Regions from separate parts of the uncultured Blautia sp. genome, predicted to be linked through region 3. Evidence: riboswitches for the same ligand, from Rfam matches in the RefSeq annotation. Region 3 holds a riboswitch; each other region holds the start of a gene.

Region 1 (2,269 bases), on a different contig from region 3:
GGGAATCATGTATATGGGCGGAATCTCCGGTCTGATGGGAGCTTTCTTTTATGAAAAAGACAATCCGAATCCAAATGCACTGGTGGGAGTGCTGATCTCGCTTTTATGTGCTTTTACGGTAGCGGCTCTGGGCGGACTGATCTACAGTGTACTTACCATTACTCTCAGAGTAAATCAGAATGTAACCGGTCTGGCTCTTACGATTTTTGGTACCGGATTCGGAAACTTCTTCGGAGGATCCATTTCCAAGCTTGCCGGAGGTGTGGGACAGATTTCTGTTAAAGTAACAGGAAGTGCTTATACGGCAAAAATTCCAGGATTATCCAAGATTCCGGTTCTGGGAGACCTTCTGTTCAGCTATGGATTTATGACATACCTGTGTATTATCGTGGCAGTGCTTCTGTCGGTGTTCCTGTTTAAGACAAGATATGGACTGAACCTCCGTGCCATCGGAGAGAATCCGGGAACTGCTGATGCAGCCGGTATCAACGTAACCAAATATAAATACCTTTCCACTTGTATCGGTGCAGGGCTTGCAGGTCTGGGCGGTCTTTACTTTGTAATGGAATACTCAGGCGGAACCTGGACAGACAATGGGTTTGGAGACAGAGGCTGGCTGGCAGTTGCCCTTGTTATTTTTGCACTGTGGAAACCGATTAATGCCATCTGGGGTGCGTTTCTGTTTGGGGCGCTCTACATTCTGTATCTTTACATCCCGGGTCTGGGAAGAAGCATGCAGGAAGTATTTAAGGCTCTGCCTTATGTGGTTACGATCATCGTTCTTGTATTTACCAGCTTCCGTAAAAAGAAGGAGCACCAGCCTCCGGCAGGTCTGGGACTTCCGTACTTCAGGGAAGAACGTTAAAAAAGTATTGCAAATACATTTATACGGCAGTATAATAAAGCATATAAAAGGAAATTCTTCGGGGCAGGGTGACTGTGATCTGCATAAGGCAGAAAGCGGAATTCCCTACCGGCGGTATAGTCCGCGACCCGCTATAAGCGGTTGATCTGGTGACCGGCAGTATCCGGAATTCCAGAACCGACAGTAAAGTCTGGATGAGAGAAGAACACGCTTGCTTTTACGTGCTCAGTGCCCCGGGAATATTTCCCGGGGTTTTTGCTGTTCAGGAAATCATGATATGCTGCAGGAACTTTCCTGAGCGGCAAAACGCTCCACCAGTATACAGCCGGATATATGCGGAATATGCTTTCTTATGGCAGTCTGCGTCCCGTATGCAAAGTGGAGCAACCTGAGAGGAATTTTCTTTGAGAAGAAGGTCGTTATTCAGGACCTTCAAAAAAGAAAAGGAGAGATAAAGTATGAGTGAACAGGTTTTAAGAGGTGGGAACGTAATGGAGAGAAGCCGGACAAGGACATTGACACAGATCGCTATGCTGGGCGCTGTGGCAGGCGTACTGATGAATTTTGAGTTTCCCATTCCGTTTCTGGCTCCATCGTTTTATCAGCTTGATTTTTCGGAGATCCCGGTTCTGATCGGAAGCTTTGCCATGGGACCTGTGGCAGGTGTGGTGATCGAACTGGTGAAGATCCTGGTACATCTTGTGACAAAGGGAACTATGACTGCAGGTGTGGGCGATGTGGCAAACTTTATTTTTGGCTGTGCCTTTGTGATTCCAGCAGGTCTGATCTATCGTTTCCGCCATATAAAAAGCAGAAAACATGCTGTGGAGGGAATGGCAGCAGGAACTGTTCTTACAACTGCAGCTGCCTGTCTGATGAACGCTTTTGTACTTCTTCCGGCGTATGGCAAAGCTTTTGGAATGCCTGTGGAAGCATTTGTTGAAATGGGGGCAGCCGTAAATCCGTCTGTAAACAGCCTGCTTGGGTTTGTGGCAATGATCATTGTTCCTTTTAATCTGTTTAAGTACACACTGACTTCCATGATCGTGTTTTTTATTTATAAAAGGATCCGTGTGATTTTAAAAGGCGACTGAAAATAATATGCTGAAATAAAGGGAAGACAATCAGGGCTGAGGCTTTGGTTGTTTTCCTTTTGGTGAGAAAGGAGAAAAACTTGTCAGCCTCAGACAGGATGACAGGATTCTATGTAAATATATGGTTAAAGCAAAAAAGGCATATTTTCATCTTCCCGGTTTGTTTGAGTTTTATGATCTGTATGGTGTGTTTCTGCCATTATTTCGCGGACACAGAGAATATTTTTACGATTGGTGTGACATAGGCTCTGTATACGGAGCTCCGGCAGATTGTATCTGGGGCGGCGGCCGTGTAGAAGAAGGAGATCAT
Region 2 (2,269 bases), on a different contig from region 3:
CAAAAAAGCAAAGACGGTGGTTTCAACACAAGAGGTCTCATCTCATAAAAGAGGGTTGGAACGATGAAGGGCGGGCATAACAAAAAATCCGTCCGCGTCGAATTTGTCATGTCCGAAGCGGAGGCCGAACTGGTAAAAGAACGCATGGCGGAACTTGGCATTACCAACCTGTCGGCATATCTGCGAAAGATGGCCGTAGACGGTTACATCATTCACCTTGATATGGGAGATATTCAGGAAATGATCCGGCTTCTCCGCATTTGTTCCAATAACTTAAACCAATATACCAGACGAGCCAATGAGACCGGTAATATTTATGCCGCAGATATAGATGACATCCGCACCCGTCTGGACAGCCTTTGGGATGGCATGGACAAACTGATCCGGGGATTTGCAAACATTTCATAAACAGCCGGAAAGCCGTTGCTTTCTTTTTGCCGTCACGGTAAAATTTTTATAAGGGCAGATACCCTTCTGAAAGGAGGCAAAGCGTATGCGTTTGATAGGTAAATTACTGGCACTTCCCTTTATGCTGGTTACGGGGATTCTTTATCTGGTATGTAAATTTTTAGTGGTTCTTTCCGGTGCGGTACTTGGGATTCTTTCCGGGATCATCTTTCTGGCGGCATTGGTGCTGTTCTTTGTCGCAGGATTTTTGCCGGGTCTTGCATGGCTTATGATCGCCTTTCTTATCAGTCCATACGGTCTGCCTCTGGCGGCTGCATGGCTGGTAGGGATCATTGGCGGGGCAAACAGTGCCTTAAAGGATTTTATATTTGGTTAAGCAGATTTGGCGGGGCGCATAGGAAGCCCCGCTCTTTTTCTGCAATTATAACTTCTTTGATTGGCGGGATTTTATTGAGAGATACAATCCCTGTTTATTATCATGCTGCCTCTTATGCCAGGGAAAAAGACGAACTGGATCAGCTTCAATGCTCATGTGTAAAAGTAACATGGTAATTGAATTGATGGTAAGTCCCATTTCATAAAATGCAAGTTTCCGAAATATTTCCGAACTCTCTTCAACTCATTGCTTCCCAAAATAGTTGATGTTATAATTGCAGGGAAAACAACTGAATAAAAGTGTCTTCGGGGCAGGGTGAAATTCCCGATTGGCGGTAAAGTCCGCGAGCGTAAAACGCACGATTTGGTGTAATTCCAAAACCAACAGTATAGTCTGGATGAAAGAAGATATGGTTAGATTTCCGCAGATTTTGAGAGGGTTACTTTCTTTTCTGTGGCCTAATTATAATGCTAACACCTGAAAGACATTTTTCTTTTGGGTGTTAATTTTTTGCCACGGAGGAAAGCAATTATGAACAGTAAAACAAAAAGAATCACAGTTATTGGTATGCTATGTGCGATTACTTATGTCACTATGGTTGTTGGCAGGATTCCTATTATTCTATTCTTAAAGTATGATCCATCCGATGTTATTGTAACTTTGGGCGGCTTTATTTGGGGGCCGATGACTTCCTGCATTGTATCTGTTATTGTAGCAACCCTTGAAATGATTACAGTAAGCGATACCGGAATATTAGGTTGTATTATGAATATCGTACAAACACTATCTTTTGCGTGTACGGCATCTGTCATTTACAAAAAAAAGCACACTTTATCTGGTGCAGTGATTGGTCTGGCATCGGGATGGCTAATAACGGTTATCGTTATGCTGTTGTGGAACTATTTGGTAACGCCACTTTATATGGGGTATCCAAGAGAAGCAGTTGTAGAATTGTTACTTCCTGCCTTTCTTCCATTTAACTTATTGAAAGGTGGGTTAAATGCGTCCATTACATTTTTACTGTATAAGCCCATAGTTACCGCTTTGAGAAAAAGCGGATATGTTGCTACTTTGGAAAATGAAGCAAGACAAAAGCATACTGGTCTGCTTATGCTGGCAAGTTTTATTATAGTAACTTGTGTTTTGATTATCCTGTCAATGAATGGGATTATATGAGGATTGAAATGAAAGAAAAAATAAATGAGCCTATTTACACACTAACAGGGATCGTTATACATGGCCGAGGTATTGGAAAGCATGTGGGGACACCTACCGCAAACATAGAAATAGCAAAAAATACATTTTTGCCAAAGACAGGGGTGTATGTGGCAGATATTATTTAAGTGGCAAGATATATTATGGTGTTACCCATATTGGGACGCGCCCTACACTTGATAATGATAGCTTTGTTTCAATCGAAACACATATTTTTGATTTTGATAAGGACATATATGGGTGTACGATAACTGTTAATCTATATAAGAA
Region 3 (2,269 bases):
GTTTTTTTCTAAAGCAGACTATTGATTGTATTTATATTAAGTTTTCAACAACAATGTAACCATTGAAATTACATCTGTTTTTTGATATGATTACTGTCAAAGAGAGGTGTTTATAATGCAGATTTCAAGCAGATTTACAATGGCAATCCATATGTTTGCCTGTATAGATACATTTTCAGATCAGAAGATGACTAGTGATTTTATGGCAGCAAGCATTGGAACTAATCCGGTGATTGTTCGTAAAATATTGCAACAATTAAAGGCTGCTGGTCTTATTGAAGTTGCAAGAGGGACAGGCGGTGTGACAATTACCAGACCATTGGAGCAGATTACATTCCTTGATGTGTATAAAGCAGTGGAATGTGCACCAGATGAAGAACTGTTTCATTTTCATGAGAATCCCAATCAGAAATGTCCGGTAGGAAAGAATATTCACCATGTTCTTGATAAGAGACTGTTAGAAGTACAGAAGGCAATGGAGGAAAAACTTTCAGAAATGACACTTGCTGATGTGAAAAAAGATATTGCAGTGTATACAGAGGAAGAGTAGCCTACAGAAGGCTTCGGATGAGTGATTATACCATCACAATTTCCGGAGCCTTTTTGTTTTTCATAATCAATGTAAAATCTTCAAAAGGAGTTGTAACAAAAAAGTTACAAAAAGCTTGATGTAACTATTGACATTACATTAAACGAATGATATTGTATAGCTACAAGATGTAATAATCATTGTTACAACATATCAAGGAGGTAATTTAAAATGCAGAAAGTAGTAGAATTTTTACAGAAAAACCCGGTTCAGTATTTAGCAACCGTCGGAAGAGATGGAAAGGCAAAATGCCGTCCATTCATGTTCTGTTTTGAGCAGGACGGAAAGCTTTGGTTCTGTACTAACAACACAAAGGATGTTTACAAGGATATGTTAGCAAATCCTGAAGTAGAAGTATCAGTATCTTCCCCTGAATACGCATGGATTCGCCTTCATGGCAAAGCAGTATTTGAGGACAACAAGAGTGTAAAGGAAGGATGCATGAACAATCCTATCGTTAAGGGACAGTATCAGACAGCAGATAATCCTATTTTTGAGGTATTCTATCTTGAAAATCCGCATGGTTTAATCGCAGATTTCTCTGGAAATCCACCTTATGAATTTTAAAGATAATTAACAGAAAAAATTACAGTCTTCGGGGCAAGGTGTAATTCCTGACCGGCAGTATAGTCTGCGAGCAAAAGCTGATATGGTGCAATTCCATAACCGACGGTAAAGTCCGGATGAGAGAAGATATGATAAAACAAGTCCCGCAGGGAATCCCGTCCTGCGGGCTGTTTTAAATTCAGGCATATCTCACAAAAAGGAGATTTATGAGTAACAATACAGCAACTATTAAAACAAGAAAAAATTTAGTTTCTACAAGAACGATAACAATGACAGCTCTACTGGCAGCTATATCATATGTGTTGGCATTTTTAGAGTTTCCGGTTCCTTTGAGTCCATCATTTGCACGAATGGATCTGTCAGATTTACCTGCACTGATTGGGACGTTTGCGTTTGGACCGGTTACAGGAGTGATGATAGAATTGATAAAAAATATATTACAGCTTCTGTCAACATCAACAGGAGGAATTGGTGAACTTGCCAATTTCCTAATGGGGGCATCCTATGTACTGGCTGCCGGTTTTATATACAAATACAAAAAGACTAAGAAAATGGCGAGGTGGGCATGTGTTATTTCAAGTGTGGTTATGGGAATAGCGGCAGCGATTGCAAATTATTTTATTCTACTTTCACTGTTTGAAACATTTATGCCTCTGGAGCAGCTGATTGCATCATTTGGCGAATTTCTGCCATTTATTAAGACTAAGCTGGACGTTGTTCTATTCAATGCATTGCCGTTTAATATCTTAAAAGGCTTGGTAATTGGAGCAATTACCATGATGATATATAAAAAACTTACACCGATACTGAAAGGAGAGACTTTGAAATGACAAAAATGGATTATCTTGAACTTCTGGTGGATGAAATTCATTCAACAACAGTTGCAACGATAGGTTCAGATGGACATCCTCAGACAAGAATCATAGATATGATGTACTATGATGAAGAAGGTGTGTATTTCCTTACAGCAACGGGAAAAACATTTTATGACCAGTTAATGGAGCAGCAGTATGTGGCAATATCCGCAACAAAAGACAAAATTGCGGTGTCTCTGCGTGGAAAAATAAAGAACATCGGAAAAAAGAATCTTGATATTATGTTTGAAAAAAATCC

What was found. Region 3 has a riboswitch for FMN ahead of RDS42_RS05770 (ECF transporter S component). Riboswitches for the same ligand answer to the same signal wherever they lie in the genome.
Region 1: another riboswitch for FMN. It lies ahead of RDS42_RS03330 (ECF transporter S component); the one in region 3 lies ahead of RDS42_RS05770 (ECF transporter S component).
Region 2: another riboswitch for FMN. It lies ahead of RDS42_RS06030 (ECF transporter S component); the one in region 3 lies ahead of RDS42_RS05770 (ECF transporter S component).

The regions. Positions count from the first base shown of each region.
Region 1 is NZ_CABVDF010000021.1:18,626-20,894, forward strand. It holds gene RDS42_RS03325 (ABC transporter permease) at 1-865, shown strand, start outside; FMN riboswitch at 916-1,075, shown strand; gene RDS42_RS03330 (ECF transporter S component) at 1,324-1,959, shown strand; partial or broken gene RDS42_RS03335 (hypothetical protein) at 2,081-2,269, shown strand, end outside.
Region 2 is NZ_CABVDF010000055.1:2,653-4,921, reverse strand. It holds gene RDS42_RS06045 (hypothetical protein) at 1-67, shown strand, start outside; gene mobC (plasmid mobilization relaxosome protein MobC) at 64-408, shown strand; gene RDS42_RS06035 (CD1845 family protein) at 494-784, shown strand; FMN riboswitch at 1,082-1,197, shown strand; gene RDS42_RS06030 (ECF transporter S component) at 1,316-1,960, shown strand; gene RDS42_RS06025 (riboflavin kinase) at 1,969-2,127, shown strand; gene RDS42_RS14995 (riboflavin kinase) at 2,085-2,269, shown strand, end outside.
Region 3 is NZ_CABVDF010000051.1:10,334-12,602, forward strand. It holds gene RDS42_RS05760 (Rrf2 family transcriptional regulator) at 116-550, shown strand; gene RDS42_RS05765 (pyridoxamine 5'-phosphate oxidase family protein) at 761-1,156, shown strand; FMN riboswitch at 1,177-1,288, shown strand; gene RDS42_RS05770 (ECF transporter S component) at 1,363-1,986, shown strand; gene RDS42_RS05775 (4Fe-4S binding protein) at 1,983-2,269, shown strand, end outside.